3 regions of the Delftia tsuruhatensis genome follow, and region 2 is predicted to be linked to each of the others. Evidence: predicted binding sites of a transcription regulator. Region 2 holds the regulator's gene; each other region holds the start of a gene.

Region 1 (6,175 bases), 2.5 Mb from region 2:
GCACCTGCGGGAAGAAGTCGTAGTTGGAGTGGCCGATGACGTTGAGCAGCAGGCTGAGCACGGGCACCGAGGCCAGCGACCAGAAGCTGAAGTCGTGCACCACCATGGGCAGCAGGATGACGTTGCCCAGCATCAGCGCCTCGATGGGATGGAAGCTGTAGGTGGACCATGGCGTGGTCACCACCGAGCGGTGGTGGTCGCCGTGAAAACGCCCCAGCAGCCGCGTGTGCAGCAGGCGGTGGTTGATCCAGAAATGCACGTCGTTCCAGATCAGCAGCACCACGATCTCGGCCGCGATGCGCCAGGGGCCTGCATCGGGTTCGAGGCGCGCCCAGCCCAGTTGCAGCAAGCCCCAGGGGACGACCATGCCGATGCCGAAGATCAGCACCGAATGCAGCGACTGCCGCCATTCACGGCGCAACTGGTCGGGCTTGAGCGGCCGCGTGTCCAGCACATGGCCCACGCCGTGGCGCTGCAGGCCGCGCGTGAGCGCCGACATGCCCCAGCCGCCTGCCAGGTACAACGTGCCGAAGAAGGCCAGTCCCCAGGCCATGACCTGCCAGGCGTCGAGTTCGGTGAAGGCTTGGGCAGCGGTCATGGGGGTGTCACCAGGCGCGTATGCCCTGCTCGCGGATGATGCGGCCCAGCGCCGTCACGTCCTGGCGTATGCGCAGGGCCAGGCCCTCGGGCGAGCTGCCCACGGCCTGCCAGCCCTGGGCCGCCAGGCGCGCGCGCATCTCCGGTGAGCGCACGATCTCGCCCACCGCTTCAGCCAGTTTCTGCACATGGGCCGCGGGCATGGCCCTGGGGGCGGCCACGGCGTTCCATATCTCCAGGTCGAAATCGCCCACGCCCAGTTCCTTGAGGCTGGGCAGGCCCGGTGCCAGAGGGCTGCGCGCGGCCGAGGTGACGGCCACGCCGCGCAGCTTGCCGGCCTGGACCTGGGCCATGGCCAGCGCGGGCGGCAGCATGGACAACTGAAGGTCGCCGCCCTGGAGGGCATTGAAGACCTGCGGATAGCCGGGGTAGGGAATGTGTTCGGGCCTGAGCGCGGAACGGCTCTTGAGCAGTTCCATGCCCAGGTGGCCCACGGTGCCGACGCCGGGGGAGCCGTAGCTCCAGCGATTGCCCGCCTGCGCGGCCGCCTCCAGGAAGGCCCGGCCCTCGGCGGCGCCGGCGGGCGCCACCAGCACCAGCGGTGCCACGCCGATCAGGCTGACCGGCTGCAGGTCCTTGACGGGGTCGTAGCGCACGGCGGGGTTGAGCAGCCGGGCAATCGTCATGTTGCCGTTGATCATGACGCTGAAGGTATGGCCGTCGCGCGCCCGCGCCACCTGCTCGCCCGCGATGTTGCCGCCCGCACCCACCTTGTTCTCGACGATGACAGGCTGGCCCAGGCGCTTTTCCAGCGGCTCGGCCAGCGCGCGCGCCGTGAGGTCGGGCGAGGAGCCGGCGGGAAAGCCCACGATCAGGTGCAGCGGCCGGCTGGGCCAGGCATCGCCTGCCATGGCGGCGCAGGGCAGCAGGGCCGAGGCCAGGGCGGCTGCGAAAAGACGGCGTACTGACGAGAAGGCGCTGGCGGGCATGGAGTGCGGTGAGGAGCGAAAGCGGCAGGCAATAAAAAACCCGGAGATTATCCGGGTTTCGTGGTCCCTGCCTTGTCGGTCGGCGCCGTCATGCGAATTCGGCCAGGGCCTTCTTCATCTTCTTCATGGCGGCCACCTCGATCTGGCGGATGCGTTCGGCGCTGACGCCGTACTCGGCCGCCAACTCATGCAGCGTCATGCCGCCCGAGCCGTCGTCGTTGACCTTGAGCCAGCGCTCCTCGACGATGCGGCGGCTGCGGTCGTCCAGCGCATCCAGGGCCATGGCGATGCCGTCCGTGGCCAGGTGGTCACGCTGACGCGATTCGATCATGGCCGTCGGCTCGTGCGCGCCGTCTGCCAGATAGGCGATGGGGCCGAAGGCCTGCTCGCCATCGTCGCCGGGCGAGGGGTCCAGCAGCACGTCGCCGCCGGCCAGGCGCGTTTCCATCTCCATGACCTCTTCGCGCTTGACGTTGAGCTTCTCGGCCACGGCGTCGATCTCGCCGGAGGTCAGCGTGTCGCGCAGCATGCCGTCCTCGGCCATCGCGGCGTCGGACTTCAGGCCCTGCTTCATGGAGCGCAGGTTGAAGAACAGCTTGCGCTGGGCCTTGGTCGTGGCGACCTTGACCATGCGCCAGTTCTTGAGGATGTATTCGTGGATCTCGGCCTTGATCCAGTGCATGGCGTAGCTCACCAGACGCACGTTCTGGTCGGGATCGAAGCGCTTGACGGCCTTCATCAGGCCGACATTGCCCTCCTGGATCAGGTCGCCGTGGGGCAGACCATAGCCCAGGTACTGGCGCGAGATGGACACCACCAGGCGCAGGTGGGACATCACCAGCCGCCCCGCGGCGTCCAGGTCGTTGTGTTCCTTGAGCTTGCGGGCGTAGTCCTGCTCTTCCTCGAGGGTGAGCATGGGCAGGCGGTTGACCGCGGAAATATAGGCATCCAGGTTGCCCAGAGGCGGCACCAGGGACCAGGGGTTAGCGGGCGCCAAGGTGGTCGCAATGGAGCCGGAGGCATTTGTCATTGCAGAGTTCCTTTCTTCCATACCTTCATGTTAGCACTCGTTGGGATCGAGTGCTAAAGCCGAAGTTCCGTCGTTGCTGAAGCGAAAATCGGGCCTGCACGTAGGACAGAGTGCGGTGCGCGCAGTTCCATCGCCATGGTTACCGATTGCTGCACTGCAATGATTGATTTTCTGCATCTCCGGGTTTGGCAAATTCTCATGCCCCCCGGGAAGGCAGGCGCAGGCGTCCAGGCCCTGCAACCGCCGCGCGTTCCGACACGCCGGTTGAGCCAGCGCGCCGTGGCATGGGCTGCGTTGCCGGGTGGCAGCGCATGTCGACGATGGGGAGGTTCACGCGGTTGTTCACGATGCGGATGCCTTTTGCCGGATGCTGCGGATGTCGAAGGCACCGCCGGTCTGCGCCTGGTCGCTGACGGTGACGGGAGGCTTGCCGAGCAGCGGGAACACCAGCTCGGCGAAGCGGATGGATTCCTCCAGGTGCGGGTAGCCGGACAGCACGAAGGTGTCGGCGCCCAGCTCCACGTACTCGCGCAGCCGCTCGGCCACGGTGGCGGCATCGCCGACCAGGGCCGTGCCGGCGCCACCGCGCACCAGGCCCACGCCGGCCCAGAGGTTGGGCGAGACTTCCAGCCGGTCGCGCCGCCCGCCGTGCAGCGCGGCCATGCGCGACTGGCCCACGGAGTCCATGCGCGCATAGCCGGCCTGGGCGCGGGCGATGTCCTCGTCGGTGAGCTTGCTGATCAGGCGCTCGGCGTCGGCCCAGGCCTCCGCGCCGGTTTCGCGCACGATGACGTGCAGGCGTACACCCAGCTTCACCTGGCGCCCCTGCGACGCGGCGCGCCGGCGGATGTCGGCGAACTTCTCGCCCACGGCGGCCGGCGGCTCGCCCCAGGTGAGGTAGGCATCGACCTGGCGCGCGGCCAGGTCGTGGGCGGCGTCCGACGAGCCGCCGAAGTACAGCGGCGGGTGCGGCTTTTGCACGGGCTCGAAGAAGTTGCGTCCGCCCCGCACCTTGAAGTACTTGCCGTCCAGGTCCACGGTCTCGCCCGACAGCAGCCGGCGCCAGATGGTGAGGAATTCATCGGCGTAGGCATAGCGTTCGTCGTGGTCCAGGAATACGCCGTCGGCGGCCAGCTCGGTGGCATCGCCGCCGGGCACCACGTTGAGCAGCAGCCGCCCGCCCAGCGCCTGGTCCAGCGTTGCGGCCTGGCGGGCGCTGGAGACGGGGGCGCCCAGCGAGGTGCGCAGGGCCACCAGCAGCTTGATGCGCTGGGTGACAGGCACCAGGCTGGAGGCCACCACCCAGGGGTCCAGGCAGGAGCTGCCGGTGGGGATCAGCAGGCCGTCGTAGCCCAGCTGCTCGGCCGTGACGGCGATCTGGCGCATGTAGGCATTGGTGGGCGCGCGGCCGAAATCCGAGGTGCCCAGGTAGCGCGTGTCGCCCGAGGTGGGCAGGAACCAGAAGATCTCGGGCGATGCGGAGGAAGCTGCGGTCATGGGGGCTCCGGAAAAGGGGAAAGGGATGAAATCGTGCCGTCGCCGCCGGGCAGCTCGCCCAGGCGCTGCAGCCGCGCCCGCACCACGCTGCGGCTGATGCCCAGCTGGCGCGCGGTCTGCACCTGGTTGCCCCGGTTGCGCTGCCAGGCCTTGAGCAGCAGGGCGTTGAGCACATGCTGCTCCAGGCCTTGCGCGTGGATGTCGCACAGGCTGTCCAGCGCATCGGCCAGGGCCAGCTCGGCGGCTGCGGCCTGGGCGTTGTGCGCGGCCTCGTCCGAGGCGGCCGGCTCGGGCTCCGCCTGGCTGCTGGCGATGTGCAGGTCGCCGGCGCCGATGTGCACGCCCTGGGTGAGCAGCAGGCTGCGGTGGATGACGTTCTCCAGCTCGCGGCTGTTGCCGGGCCAGTCGTGTTCCAGCAGCTTGCGCTGTGCGTCCGGGCTGAGCGCCATGGGCGCGTAGCGCATGCGCTGGCAGTAGCTGGCGATGAAGTGGCGGGCCAGCGGCAGGATGTCGGCCGGTCGCTGGCGCAGTGGCGGCATGGCCAGGGTGACCACGTCGAGCAGGTAGTACAGGTCCTCCCGAAAGCGCCGGGCCGCGACCTTGGTCAGCAGGGGGGCGTTGCTGGCGGCGAGCACGCGCACATCGGCGGGCGTGCGCTGGCTGGCCCCGATGCGCGTGACCGCCTTGTCCTGCAGCACGCGCACCAGCTTGCTCTGGATGTGCAGCGGCAGGTCGTCGATCTCGTCGAGCAGCAGCGTGCCGCCGTGGGCATCCTCGAAGCGGCCCGGCAGGCTGCCGAACGCACCCGTCAGCGCGCCGCTTTCATGGCCGAAGAGTTCGGCGTTGATGAGGGTCTCGGACAGGGCGCCGCAGTTGACGGCGACGAAGGGGCCGTCACGGCGCGGGCTGAGCCGGTGGATGTGGCGGGCCACCATCTCCTTGTCGGCGCCGCTGTCTCCGAGGATGAGCACGCCGGCCTCGCTGGCGGCCACCTGCTCCATGGTCCTGAGCAGGGCCTGCGACGCCGGGTCCTCCAGGATCCAGGCAGCGGGCGCGACTTCGGCAGTGCGTTGAGGGGAGGAGGCGCCGGTGGGCCATTGGGGCAATCGTGTGCTCATGGGGCGGGGTCACGAGTAGAAGCTGGGCTGCGGATGGGCTCCATTGAGCACCCAGTCCCCCAGCTCCTGCAGCTTGTAGTGCAGCGGGTCGTGCAGCGTCTGCGTGCGCAGGTTGCGCCAGAAGCGGTCGAAGCGCAGCGCCGCGTGCGTGGCGCGTGCACCCGTGGCCTCGAAGATGCGGCTGGACAGGTCCAGCCCGGTGCGCGTGGTGGCGATCTTGGCGGCGGTCACGGCCACGGCGACTTCGCCGCGCTCGTGCGCGTCCAGGGCCGTGCCGCGCTGCCAGGCCGCATCGAAGCGCCGTGCGGCCTGCTGCGTGAGCAGCCGCGCGCCTTCCAGGGCGGCCCACAGCTCGCCATACAGCGCCTGGATGTGGGGGTCCGCGCTGGCCGCCTCGACGCCGGACTTGAACCAGGGCCGGGCCTCGCGCAGGGTGTAGCCGCGCGCCTGCTCCAGCGCGCCCTGGGCGATGCCCAGGAACAGATGGGCGAAGATCAGCTGGGCCAGCAGCGGGCGCAGCGCGGCCCGGGGCGTGGACAGCGGGCCGGGGTCCAGCAGCAGCTCGGAAGCTTCCACGCGCACGCGCTCGAACAGGGCCGAGCCGCTGTCGGTCTGGCGCTGGCCCATGTTGTCCCAGTCGCGCAGCAAGGTGATGCCCGTGCGCTCCGTGGGCAGCACGCCGATCAGCAGCCGGCCGCTGTCGGCATCGATGGCGGAAGCCACCAGCATCTGCGAGTCCAGCGCGCCGGAGGTGAAGCTCTTCTTGCCCGAGAACTCCCAGTGGCCGGACAGGCGCGTTGCCGTGGTGCGGCGGTCCAGCGGGTTGAGCGTATTGCCCCAGAACCACCGGTGGCGCGCGGTCTGCAGCAGCCAGGGCCGCCACTGGGCGGGCTGGCCGAACAGCTGCACGGTGGCCAGATGCAGGTGCTGGAAGCCGAAGACAT
Region 2 (6,175 bases):
CAGCGATACCATGTGATGGTGTCGCGCGACCAGGAGTTCAACGCCCCGCTGGTCGACACCTGGACCGAGCAACCCCAGTGGAGCGCCGAAGGCCTGCCGGCAGGCACCTACTACCTGCGGCTGCAGATCGAAGATGCCAACGGCCTGCGCAGCGACTTCTCGGCCGCGCGCCAGTTCCGCACGGGCAGCTGGATCGTGGATGCCAGCGGCCAGATGCTGCATTCCGGCAGTGGAGAACGCCTGCAGCGCCAGTAGGCCGCGCCTCAGCCCCACGTCGAACCTCTCCAGCGCTTGTCCAATCTTCCGCCCACGCCAGAGCCCGGCCCCGAAGCCCCCGCGCAACAGGCGCCAGCCCGTGGCCGCGGGCTGCGCAGGGACTGGCTGCTGCTGGCCGCCGGCCTGCTGTCCCTGGTGCTCTGGCTCAGCGGTGACGGGCAGCTGGAGCGCGCCAACGGCTTCGTGCAGGACACGGCGAGCTGGCTGCACCAGCCACGGGCCTCCCGGGACATCGTCATCATCGCCATCGACGAGGCCAGCATCGACGCCATCGGTCGCTGGCCCTGGCGGCGCGCACTGCATGCAGGCCTGCTGGAGCGCATCGGCCAGGCCCCGCCACGTGCCATCGGACTGGATGTGATCCTCAGCGAGGAAGACCTGGACTATCCCGGCGACGACCTGCTGCTGGCGCGCACCCTGCAACGCAGTGGCCGGACCGTGCTTCCCGTGGCGGCGGGCACCGCCCCTTTGCCGGCCTTCGCGCAGGCCGCCGCGGCCCTGGGACACACCCAGCTTCCCGTGGATACGGACGGCGCAGTGCGCAGCTTCCATGCGGTCGAAGGCACGGCACAGCAGCCCTGGTGGCATATGGCGCTGTCCCTGCACTGCATTGGCGAAAGCGGCCGTGCATGTACCAGCCCGAAGCCCGCGCCGCAGACCCAGCCCGGAGCCCCGGCATGGCAGCGCCATCAGCGGGAAATCATCGCCTTTGCCCGCCCCGGGTCGGAACAGGGCGCCCGGGATCGCTCGCCTTTCACCACCTACTCCTACATCGACGTGCTGCGGGGTCGCATTCCCGCCGCGGCCTTTCGCGGCAAGTATGTGCTGATCGGGACCACGGCCGAGGGCCTGGGCACCCGGTTCACCGCCCCCCTGGGTGCCGGTGCGCGCCCCATCTCCAGCGTGGAAATGCTGGCCCATGTGCTCAACGGCAGCCTGCAGGGCACGCATGTGCATCCCGCGTCCGTGACGCTGGATCGGGGGCTGAACGCGGGCGCGGTGCTGCTGGCCTTGCTGGCACTGGCCTGGCTCGGTCCTTCGGGCGGCATGCTGGCCTGTGCGATGCTGGCCCTGGCCTGCCTGTCGCTGGCCGGCCTCGCGCCCCGCATCTGGCAGGTGCAGACCGCACCCGCAGCCGGCCTGCTGGGCCTGGCCCTGGCCTATCCCCTGTGGGGCTGGCTGCGCCTGCGCGCCGCCGCCCGCTTTCTGGCGCTGGAGCTGCGTGACCTCCAGGGCCAGGGCCTGCCCATGTCCCTGGGCGGCGACCTGCTGGACCAGCGCATCGCAGCCGTGGAACAGGCCTCCCGGCAACTGCGCGCGCTGCACCATTTCGTCAGCGAAAGCCTGCGCCAGCTGCCCTCGGCCACCTTCGTCTGCGACCGCCAGGGGCATCTCCTGCTGGCCAATTCCGCCGCCCATGCCTATGCCCGCAGCCTGGGCCGGGAATTGCGGGCCGGCGACGCATTGCCCCCGCTGCTCGCAGGCCTCAAAGCACCCGAGGCCACAGGCCAGGCAGGCAGTGCCCTGCTCACGGCCACGGCCCTCGCCGCTGGCGCGCTGCCGCGCAGCAGCGAGGGGCAGGATGCCCAGGGGCGCAGCCTGATGCTGCTGGCCCAAGCCTTCGATGCGCAGCCCACCACGGGCTGGCTGATCACCCTGGTCGATATCAGCGAACTGCGCAGCGCCCAGGCCCAGCGCGACCAGGCCATGCAGTTCATCTCGCACGACATCCGCGCCCCTGTCGCCTCGATCATCACCCTGCTGGAAATGCAGCGGGGGTCCGCGACCCCCTTGTCCTCGCAGGCACTGCTGCCACGCATCGAAGGCTATGCCCAGGCATCCCTGCAGCTGGCCGATGACTTCGTGCACCTGGCACGCGCCCGGCAGCAGGTCATCCGCCAGGAACCGCTGGACCTGGGCCTGGTGGTGGACCAGGCCGTGGAAAGCTGCTGGGCCCAGGCAACGGCCGCGCAGGTCTGCCTCCAGTTCAGCCTGCCTCAGCACGAGTACCCCGTGCTCGGCGACCAGGGCATGCTCCATCGCGCCATCGTCAACCTGATAGGCAATGCCATCAAATACGGCCACGGCGGACACATCGGCGCAGAGACGACGGTGCAGTGTCTGCTGTCGCAGGACGCGGCCCATTGCCGCATCGCCATCCGTGATCATGGCCCCGGCATGGATGCCGAGACCCTGGCCCGGCTGAGCCGGCCGTTCGAGCGCCTGGAACAGCACAAGCACGTCGACGGCGTGGGCCTGGGCCTGGCCTTCGCACGCACGGTGGCGGCCCGCCATGGCGGCCGGCTGGACATCCAGAGCGCACCGGCGGAGGGCAGCACCTTCAGCATCGTGCTGCCCAAGGCGACCGCCAGCGCCCCGGATTGAACCGGCGCGGCGGCTGCCCAGGCAACGAAAAAGCCCTGAAACCTTTCGATTTCAGGGCTTTGCGTATGGTGGTGCGGCTGGCAGGAATCGAACCCACGACCCCTTGGTTCGTAGCCAAGTACTCTATCCAGCTGAGCTACAGCCGCAACGCTTCGCATTGTAGCGTGGCATTTTCACCTTCCGGACAAAAGCGCCACATTTGTGCAAAAAAAACGGAAGACGCTGCTCCGCCACCGCCAACAGTCCATGCACAAAAAAAGAGCCTGCCGCCCCACAAGGGCGGCAGGCTCTTTCATACCAATCGATGGTAGGGCCTCCCAGAGTCGAACTGGGCACCAACGGATTATGAGTCCGCTGCTCTAACCAAGCATGAGCTAAGGCCCCGGATTCACCTAGGCAGCGCGGGCACCGCCATGGCAAACGGTTATTGTAGGGCCTAACGGCCGCCTCAACGCTTGTGGCTCAGCGCATTGCTGACCAGCTTGGAGGTGATGTCCACGATCTGGATCATGCGGTCATAGTGCATGCGGGTCGGCCCGATCACGCCCAGCGTGCCCACCACCTTGCCATCGAGCTCATAGGGTGCACTGACCACGGACAGCTCCTCGAAGGGAACGACCTGGCTTTCCCCCCCGATGTAGATGCGCACCCCCTCGGCCTGGCTGGAGAAATCCAGCAGCCGCAGGATCTGGGTCTTTTGCTCGAACAGGTCGAAGGCACGCCGCAGGTTGCCCATGTCGCTGGAGAAATCGCTGACCGACAGCAGGTTGCGCTCGCCTGCGATGACCACGTCCTCCTGGGCGCTGGACATGGCTTCCGTGCCGATGTTGACGGCTGCCTGCATCAGCGTGGCCACCTCGCCGCGCAGCTGCTCGACTTCGCCCTTGAGGCGCTCGCGCACCTCCTCCATGGCAAGGCCCGCATAGTGGCTGTTCAGGAAGTTGGAGGCTTCGACCAGTTGCGATGCCGAGTAATCCACGTCGGTGAAGATGACGCGGTTCTGCACATCGCCCTCGGGCGATACGATGATGACAAGGAAGCGCCTCTCGGACAGGCGCACGAACTCGATGTGCTTGAACACGGAGGTGCGGCGCGGCACCAGCACCACGCCCACGAACTGGGAGAGGCTGGACAGCAGGTTGGCCGCGTTGGCGATGACTTTCTGCGGCTGCTCGGGTGCGAGTTCGGGCGTCACGATGTCTGCACGGTCCGCGGTGAGCATGGTGTCCACGAACAACCGGTAGCCCCGGGCGGTCGGAATGCGGCCTGCCGAGGTGTGCGGGCTGATGATCAACCCCAGGTCTTCGAGGTCGGCCATCACATTGCGTATCGTGGCAGGCGACAATTCAAGCCCCGACGCGCGCGACAGGGTCCGCGAGCCCACAGGCTGGCCGTCAGCGATGTAACGCTCGATCAGCGCTTTGAGCAACAACTTGGCACGTTCGTCGAGCATGTGATGATTTTAGTGATGTATGCCTCAAACACAGCCCGGACGATCCGGGCTTTTTTCATACAGACAGAGCGGCGAAGCCAAAGGCAGCCTGCGATATCCTGCAACCCATGACCTCAAACCAAGCCGCCCTGCTGATACTCGCCAGCGCCGCCGTGGTGTACATCGCAGTCCGTATCGCAGTGAGGATAAGGGCACACGGCCGCAGAAAAACTCTGCTGAGATCACGGAGAGGCCAGCAGAGTTTTGACCCAAAGTCTACGATCTACAACCCTCGGCCATACCGCGGCACAAACCGACGGCGCAAAGATTGAGGACCGAAGAGATCACGTAGGGGTAGCAGCAGATAGACGATGGAGCCACCTGCCACGACCCTCAAAACGATGGATAGCATCTCGCAGGCAAGCCACGGACACGCCCCACATCTCGGCCAGTTCGGCCTGCTGATAAGCACCAGACCGCCACAGCCGCACGATAACCTCAACATCTCCATCATCGATAGAGCGTTTTCGACCCCAAGTCTTGCCGCGTGCCCTAGCCGCAGCTTGCCCAGCCATGACCCTCTCTCTGATCATTGACCTCTCCAGCTGCGCGACGGCACCTAACACCTGAAAGGTGAACTCGCCGAACGGGCTGGACGTATCAAGCGGCTCCGTAAGACTACGGATACCAGCACCCACAGCTTTCAGACGCCGTTCGGTGGCCAGCAAGTCATGCAGGCTTCGAGCGATGCGATCCAGTTTCCAAACGACCAAGACGTCGCCCTGCTGCAAGCAATCGAGCGCCGCGTGCAACTGGGGACGGGGACCAACCCCCGAACTGGAATCAGCAAACAGCCTATGGACACCAGCCCGCTCAAGGGCATCACGCTGCATCGTCGTGTCCTGATCAAGCGTGGAGACACGCGCATATCCGATCAGCATTGCTTACTCCCCGACCCAGAGAAGACCAAGCTTTTTCCAGTCGCGGTTCGTCAAGGCAAACCGGAGCATTGAGCGCAGGACGACAGCACGGCTTGTGCCGAACATCTCGGCCAGCTCGTCGATAGTGCTTGAGATGTGCGCCGGGACAGAGACGTCAAGCCGGGCATGCGTGGCCCGATGCTTGGCAACGCGGGCAGCGTTACCGGAAATGTTTTCGCGATGATCAATAGACATAGGAATCCCTCAACAGCCCTTCACAGGGCCACAGCGAGCCAAAATCGGACTCCCCCAAGATCATTAGGCGCACCCCCTGACAGACGTTGTCTTGCGCTCTACATGCAAGACAAACCAGTCTTTCCAGCGCGACAGCTCCGAGTAGACAACTGACTGACTGTCAAGCACACAGTCGAATGACGCACTGACAGCATCCAGCACCCGAGGGAACCACCCCAGATCTACCGGCTTGCCCATGTCAAAGTCCCCGAATGCGCTGTAGCGATTCGTGAAGGCCTGCCCCTCGCGGAATGCCTTGACAATGTACTTGGCGATATACGAGGCAATGCGCGCAGGACTGCGTGTGCTGTTGCGCTTGCGCCGGGCAAGATCGATGTTGCCGCCACGCTCTTTCGTGACGCCACGCCAGACACTGCGGATAGCGTCAAAGCTCTTGACCTGATAGGTCTGGCCCTGGTCATTCCTGCGCTCGAACACACGGGGCACGTTCGCAGTCGCAATGTGCCAGTGGATTGCCCCCCGAGCTTGGTACTCATACACGGCCACAGCCTTGAACGCGGGCATGTACCTGCGCATGCGCCGGACGAACTCTTTCAGATCCTTTTTGGATCGCTCCAGGTCAGTTTCGTTTGCCCGATACGTGAGGGTCAGCAGGGTGTCTGAGCCCATTGCCTTGCAGAGCTTGCGCACCTTCACTTTTGCCCGGTTTGCCGCGATTGTCAGCGACCGTTCCCGCATCTCGTCGGCCTCCTCCTCGCGCCGCTCGATAACGCGCTCCAGGTAGGTTTCCAGGGCGATGTGATTCCACTCACGTTCGACCCAGACCGTGGGCGCCGTGCCCGAAATCTCCATGTGACCATTGCCCAGGTCATGGGCCTTGACCCGCATGCCCTCGCCTGTGCTGCCA
Region 3 (6,175 bases), 290 kb from region 2:
GCAGCATTCGATCGACCAGTTGCGCGGCGCGCTGCGCGCCCAGGCCATCCGAACGGCCGCCTGAGCACCCGGGCCGCATCCTTTCCGTTCCCCGGGGCGCATGCGCAGGCCTGGTGCCGCGCGTGCGCCCCTTGTCTTTTGCAAGAGGCTTCCATGAGCACCGCAGACCCGGGCGTTTCCTCGCCCACCGCCCATCTGTTCAATCCGCTGTTCGCCCAGCCCGAAGGCTCGCCGATCCGCGAGCTGTTCCCCTATCTGAGCCGTCCCGGCATGCTGTCGCTGGCCGGCGGCTACCCGTCGCCCAGCCTGTTCGACGCCGAAGGCCTGCAGCAGGCGGCCATGGCGGCGCTGCAGCAGGACGCGGCCGCCAGCCTGCAATACGGTGCCAGCGAAGGCCAGCTGCCGCTGCGCGAGGCGCTGGCCGCGCTGTGCGCCACGCGCGGCATCGCCTGTTCGCCGGCCGACATGATCGTGACCACGGGTTCGCAGCAGGCCTTCGACCTGCTGGTCAAGGTGCTGGTCGAGCCGGGCGACCCGGTGCTGGTCGAGGTGCCCGCCTACCCGGCCACGCTGCAGACGCTCAAGCTGGCCCAGGCCCAGGTCGTGGCCGTGCCCACGGATGACCAGGGCCTGGACACCGAGGCCCTGGCCCGGCTGCTGGCGCAATGGCCGCATGCGCGCCGCCCCAAGCTGCTCTACACGGTGCCCAACTTCTCCAATCCGGGCGGCACCCTGCTGCCGGCGGCGCGTCGCGCGGCCCTGGTGGCGCTGGCGCAGCAATACGGCTTTGCCATCGTCGAGGACGACCCCTATGGCGAGCTGCGCTTTGGCGGGCAGCGCGAACCGTCGATCCACGAGACAGGGCTTGCGCAATGCGGCGCGGCAGCCAACCCGGTGGTCTACCTGTCCAGCCTGTCCAAGACCGTGGCGCCTGCGCTGCGCATCGGCTGGATGCTGGCCGACGCCCAGCTGCTGCGCCGCTGCACCATCGCCAAGCAGACGGCCGACCTGTGCACCTCGCCACTGGCGCAACTGATCGCTGCCCATTACCTGCGCTCGGGCCGCTATGCGCCCCAGCTCGCCAAGGCCTGCGCCGAGTACGCGGCGCGCATGGACGCGCTGTGCTCGGGCATGCAGTCGGCGCTGGGCACGCAGATCCGTTTCGTGCGGCCCGCGGGCGGCATGTTCGTCTGGGCGCAACTGCTGCCGCCGCAGGGGCACATGGGCGAGCCCGAGGCCCTGGCCCGCGCACTGTTCACGGCGGCCGTGGAGCAGGGCGTGCTCTATGTGCCGGGCAAGGCCTTCTTCCCGGCCGATGTGCAGCAGCAGGCCGGCCTGTGCATGCGCCTGTCGTACGCGGCGCCCACGGTGCCTCAGATCACCGAGGCCGTGGCGCGCCTGGGCCGCGCCTGGCGCCAGGCCATCGGCTGAAGCAAGCCGCCGTCCCATGAAAAAGGCCGCCCGAAGGCGGCCTTTGTTCTTGCGGGGCCAACCGGCAGGCGCGCAAGGCGCTGCCGGCTGCGCGGCGGGCAATTACATGCCCATGCCGCCCATGCCACCCATGCCGCCCATGTCGGGCATGGCGGGGGCTGCCTCGGCCTTGGGCGACTCGGCGATCATCGCTTCGGTCGTCAGCAGCAGCGAAGCCACGGAAGCGGCGTTCTGCAGGGCCGTGCGGGTCACCTTGGTCGGGTCCAGGATACCCATTTCCAGCATGTCGCCGTAGGTGTCGTTGGCGGCGTTGAAGCCGTAGTTGCCCTTGCCGTTGAGCACGGCGTTGACCACCACGGAGGGTTCGCCACCGGCGTTGGCCACGATCTCGCGCAGCGGAGCCTCGACAGCCTTCAGGATCAGCTTGATGCCGGCGTCCTGCTCGGCATTGCCGGTGGACAGCTCGCCCACGGCCTGCTTGGCGCGCAGCAGGGCCACGCCGCCGCCGGCCACGATGCCTTCTTCCACGGCAGCGCGGGTGGCGTGCAGGGCGTCTTCGACGCGGGCCTTCTTTTCCTTCATCTCGACTTCGGTGGCAGCGCCGACCTTGATCACGGCCACGCCGCCGGCCAGCTTGGCCACGCGCTCTTGCAGCTTTTCGCGGTCGTAGTCGCTGGTGGCTTCCTCGATCTGGATGCGGATCTGCTTGACGCGGGCCTCGATTTCGTCAGCCTTGCCTGCGCCGTCGATGATGGTGGTGTTTTCCTTGCCGATCTCGACGCGGGCAGCCTGGCCCAGGTCTTCCAGCGTCACCTTGTCCAGCGCCAGGCCCACTTCTTCAGCGATGACCTTGCCGCCGGTCAGGATGGCGATGTCTTCCAGCATGGCCTTGCGGCGGTCGCCGAAGCCGGGCGCCTTGACGGCCACGACCTTCAGGATGCCGCGGATGGTGTTGACCACCAGCGTCGCCAGGGCTTCGCCTTCGACGTCTTCCGCAATGATCAGCAGGGGACGGCCGGCCTTGGCCACGGCTTCCAGCGTGGGCAGCAGGTCGCGGATGTTGCTGATCTTCTTGTCGAACAGCAGCACGAAGGGGTTGTCCAGCAGGGCGACCTGCTTTTCGGGGTTGTTGATGAAGTAGGGCGACAGGTAGCCGCGGTCGAACTGCATGCCCTCGACGACGTCGAGTTCGTTGGCCAGCGACTTGCCTTCTTCAACGGTGATCACGCCTTCCTTGCCGACCTTGTCCATGGCTTCGGCAATGATGCTGCCCACGGATTCGTCGGAGTTGGCGGAGATCGAACCCACTTGGGCGATTTCCTTGGAGGTGGTGGTGGCCTTCGACTGCTTCTTCAGCTCTTCCACCAGGGCGGCGACAGCCTTGTCGATGCCGCGCTTCAGGTCCATGGGGTTCAGGCCGGCGGCCACGTACTTGGTGCCTTCGCGGACGATGGCCTGTGCCAGCACGGTGGCGGTGGTCGTGCCGTCGCCGGCGATGTCGTTGGTCTTGGAAGCCACTTCCTTCACGAGCTGGGCGCCCATGTTCTGCAGCTTGTCCTTGAGTTCAACTTCCTTGGCCACGGACACGCCGTCCTTGGTCACGGTGGGGGCGCCGAAGGAGCGCTCCAGCACCACGTTGCGGCCCTTGGGGCCCAGGGTGACCTTGACCGCGTTGGCCAGGATGTTCACGCCTTCAACCATGCGGGCGCGTGCTTCGCCGCCGAAAACTACGTCTTTTGCTGCCATTTCAATTCTCCGGATTCAGTTGGAAAGTGCGGTGCAGGGAAGCGGATTACTTCTCGACGACTGCGAACAGGTCGTCTTCCTTCATCACCAGCAGTTCGTCGCCATGGACCTTGACGGTCTGGCCGCTGTACTTGCCGAACAGAACGCGGTCGCCGACCTTCACGTTCAGGGCGATCAGCTCACCCTTGTCGTTCTTCTTGCCGGGGCCCACGGCCAGCACTTCACCCTGGTCAGGCTTCTCGGCGGCGTTGTCGGGGATCACGATGCCCGAGGCCGTCTTGGTTTCGTTCTCGAGGCGCTTGACGATCACGCGATCGTGCAGGGGACGCAGGTTCATACCAACTCCTAATCATCAACAAAGTTGAAACAAAGACTTGCCGGTCCGGGCGGACCGGCATTCGGAAGCAATGCGGGCGAGGCTGTTAGCACTCATGCCCGACGAGTGCTAATAATAAGGCAATTCCGCCAGGTTTCAAGGGGTGGGGTGGGTCAGGAGGGGGTGTGGTGCGCCTGCACGTCGACGGCAACCTCGTCGATGCCGGTTCGGCGTTCGCCTGCAGGAGTGGACAGGCCGTTTGCGATGGCCATGGCGATTCAGCAATCGTCCCGGCGTCCGGACCTCGCGCGCCAGATCCCCGAGTCCCCTTCGGTCCTGAGGGGATTTACCACCCCCTCGATCGACGCCCTGGAGCACTCCATGGCTTCATCGACAGGCTGGCCCATCTGTGCATGGACGATGGCGCCAACGGCCGCCAGCGCCGGCATGCGTCCTACGGGCTGCGGGGGGCGGCCGCCCAGCCTGATCGGTCTTGTGCCGGCGCGAGTCGCCAGGGGAGACCGTGACCATGGTTCGGTCACGGACGCCCCAGGCGGCGGTTACCGGGCCTTGAACCTCGGCTGCACGACGATCTTCACCGCCGACTCGTTGTTGTGGATCAGCGTGTCGAAGCCCTGCGCCACCAGGTCATCGAGCTGGATGCGCTGGGTGATGAAGGGCTCCAGGTCGATCTTGCCCTGCTCGACCAGCTTGATGGTCTCCTGGTGGTCGTTGCAGTACGCGATGGTGCCGCGCACGTCCAGTTCCTTCATGACCACGCTGTGCACGTTGATGGTGGCGGGATGGCTCCAGATGGATACGATGACCACCACGCCCGTGGCCTTGGTCGCGGCCACCAGCGTGTCCAGGACCTTGTTGACGCTGGAGCATTCGAAGGCCACATCCACGCCCTTGCCGCCCGTGATCTTCATCACCTCGGCCACCACGTCCACTTCGGACGGGTCCAGGATGTGATCGGCCACGCCGGACTCACGCGCCTTCTGTTTGCGCCTGGCGCTCAGCTCGGTGACGATGACGGTCAGGCCCTTGGCCTTCAGGATGGCGGACAGCAGCAGGCCGATGGGGCCGGCCCCGCCCACCAGCGCCACGTCGCCCGCCTGGGCTCCGCTGCGGGTGTAGGCATGGTGGCCCACGGACAGCGGCTCGATCAGCGCGGCCTGGTCCAGCGGGATGGTCTCGGAGATCGGATGCACCCAGCGGCGCTTGACGGCGATCCGCTCGGCCAGCCCGCCGCCACGCCCGCCCAGACCGATGAAGTTCATGTCCTTGGACAGGTGGTAGTTGTCACCCGGCCCCGTGGGCACATCGTCGGCCACGATGTAGGGCTCCACCACCACGTGCTGGCCGACCTGGATGTCGTCGACCCCTTCGCCCACGGCATAGACCACGCCGGAGAACTCGTGCCCCATGGTGACGGGGGCGGACTCACCCGAGATGGGATGCGGATGGCCGCAGGGCGGGATGAAGATCGGCCCTTCCATGAACTCGTGCAGATCCGTGCCGCAGATGCCGCACCAGGCCACCTCGATGCCTACGGTGCCGGGCTCCACAACAGGCTCGGGAATGTCTTCGATGCGGATGTCGCCGCGGTCGTGGAAACGTGCTGCTTTCATGATGGGACTTTCTTTCTGTCAGTCTGTATCGATGGGCGGCATGGCCGCCCATGGGGATTATTCGGGCCTATCTCAGGTGGTGGACTTGTTGCAGGTCATAGACACGCACGGGCAGGCCTTCCTGGCGCGCCTTGAGCTGCAGCGCCAGGTACAGCGAGTAATGGCGCGACTGGTGCAGATTGCCGCCGTGGAACCACAGCGCCTCCTGCTGCGTGGGCTTCCACATGTTGCGCTGCTCGCCCTCCCACGGCCCCGGGTCCTTGGTGGTGTCCGAGCCCAGGCCCCAGACCTTGCCCACCTTGTCCGCCACCTCCTGGCTGATCAGGTCGGCAACCCAGCCGTTCATCGAGCCATAGCCGGTGGCGTAGACCACCAGGTCGGCCGGCAGCTCGGTACCGTCGTCCAGCACCACCGCGTTTTCCGACAGGTGGCTGATCTGCTTGCCCGCCTGCAGCTTGATGCTGCCGTCGATCACCAGATCGCAGGCACCCACGTCGATGTAGTAGCCCGATGCGCGCCGCAGGTACTTCATGAAAAGGCCGGAGCCGTCATCGCCGAAGTCCAGCATGAAGCCGGTGGCCTCCAGCTTGCGGTAGAAGTCCGCATCGCGCTCGCGGATGCGGTCGTACACCGGCACCTGGAAGTTGGCCATGATGCGGTAGGGCAGGGAGGCGAAGATCAGGTCCGCCTTGCGGGTCGTCACGCCGTTGGCCACGGCGCGTTCCGAATACAGGTCGCCCAGGCCGATGTCCATCAGCGAATCGGAACGCACGATGTGCGTGGACGAGCGCTGCACCATGGTCACATCCGCGCCATGCTCCCACAGGGCCGCGCAGATGTCGTGCGCGGAGTTGTTGGCGCCGATCACCACCACCTTCCTGCCCGCATAGGCATCCGGGCCGGGGTGCCGGGACGAGTGCTGCTGCTCGCCCCGGAAGACATCCTGGCCCTGGATCCTGGGCACATTCGCCTTGCCCGACATGCCCGTGGCGAACACCAGGTGTCTGGGGCGCAGCACCTGCTTTTCACCATCGCGCTCCACGGTGAC

The links. Region 2 encodes HrcA, which represses chaperone genes, less so after heat shock. Its sites were predicted from a motif close to TTAGCACTCNNNNNNNNNGAGTGCTAA; they were not measured.
Region 1: rpoH (RNA polymerase sigma factor RpoH) is a predicted target of HrcA. The motif match lies at 2,647-2,673, and genes of this name have one in related genera.
Region 3: groES (co-chaperone GroES) is a predicted target of HrcA. The motif match lies at 3,600-3,626, and genes of this name have one in related genera.

The regions. Positions count from the first base shown of each region.
Region 1 covers NZ_LR813084.1:4,965,691-4,971,865, reverse strand. The annotation lists gene L1Z78_RS22635 (sterol desaturase family protein) at 1-598, opposite strand, end outside; gene L1Z78_RS22630 (Bug family tripartite tricarboxylate transporter substrate binding protein) at 606-1,586, opposite strand; gene rpoH (RNA polymerase sigma factor RpoH) at 1,675-2,616, opposite strand; gene ssuD (FMNH2-dependent alkanesulfonate monooxygenase) at 2,959-4,113, opposite strand; gene L1Z78_RS22615 (sigma-54 interaction domain-containing protein) at 4,110-5,231, opposite strand; gene L1Z78_RS22610 (acyl-CoA dehydrogenase family protein) at 5,241-6,175, opposite strand, start outside.
Region 2 covers NZ_LR813084.1:1,351,971-1,358,145, reverse strand. The annotation lists gene L1Z78_RS06150 (FecR family protein) at 1-255, shown strand, start outside; gene L1Z78_RS06145 (CHASE2 and HATPase_c domain-containing protein) at 292-2,661, shown strand; tRNA gene L1Z78_RS06140 (tRNA-Arg) at 2,731-2,807, opposite strand; tRNA gene L1Z78_RS06135 (tRNA-Ile) at 2,967-3,045, opposite strand; gene hrcA (heat-inducible transcriptional repressor HrcA) at 3,110-4,114, opposite strand; gene L1Z78_RS06125 (recombinase family protein) at 4,438-5,034, opposite strand; gene L1Z78_RS06120 (hypothetical protein) at 5,038-5,268, opposite strand; gene L1Z78_RS06115 (rolling circle replication-associated protein) at 5,332-6,175, opposite strand, start outside.
Region 3 covers NZ_LR813084.1:1,066,146-1,072,320, forward strand. The annotation lists gene L1Z78_RS04835 (VOC family protein) at 1-64, shown strand, start outside; gene L1Z78_RS04840 (PLP-dependent aminotransferase family protein) at 154-1,431, shown strand; gene groL (chaperonin GroEL) at 1,534-3,177, opposite strand; gene groES (co-chaperone GroES) at 3,224-3,514, opposite strand; gene L1Z78_RS04855 (2,3-butanediol dehydrogenase) at 4,054-5,127, opposite strand; gene L1Z78_RS04860 (NAD(P)/FAD-dependent oxidoreductase) at 5,195-6,175, opposite strand, start outside.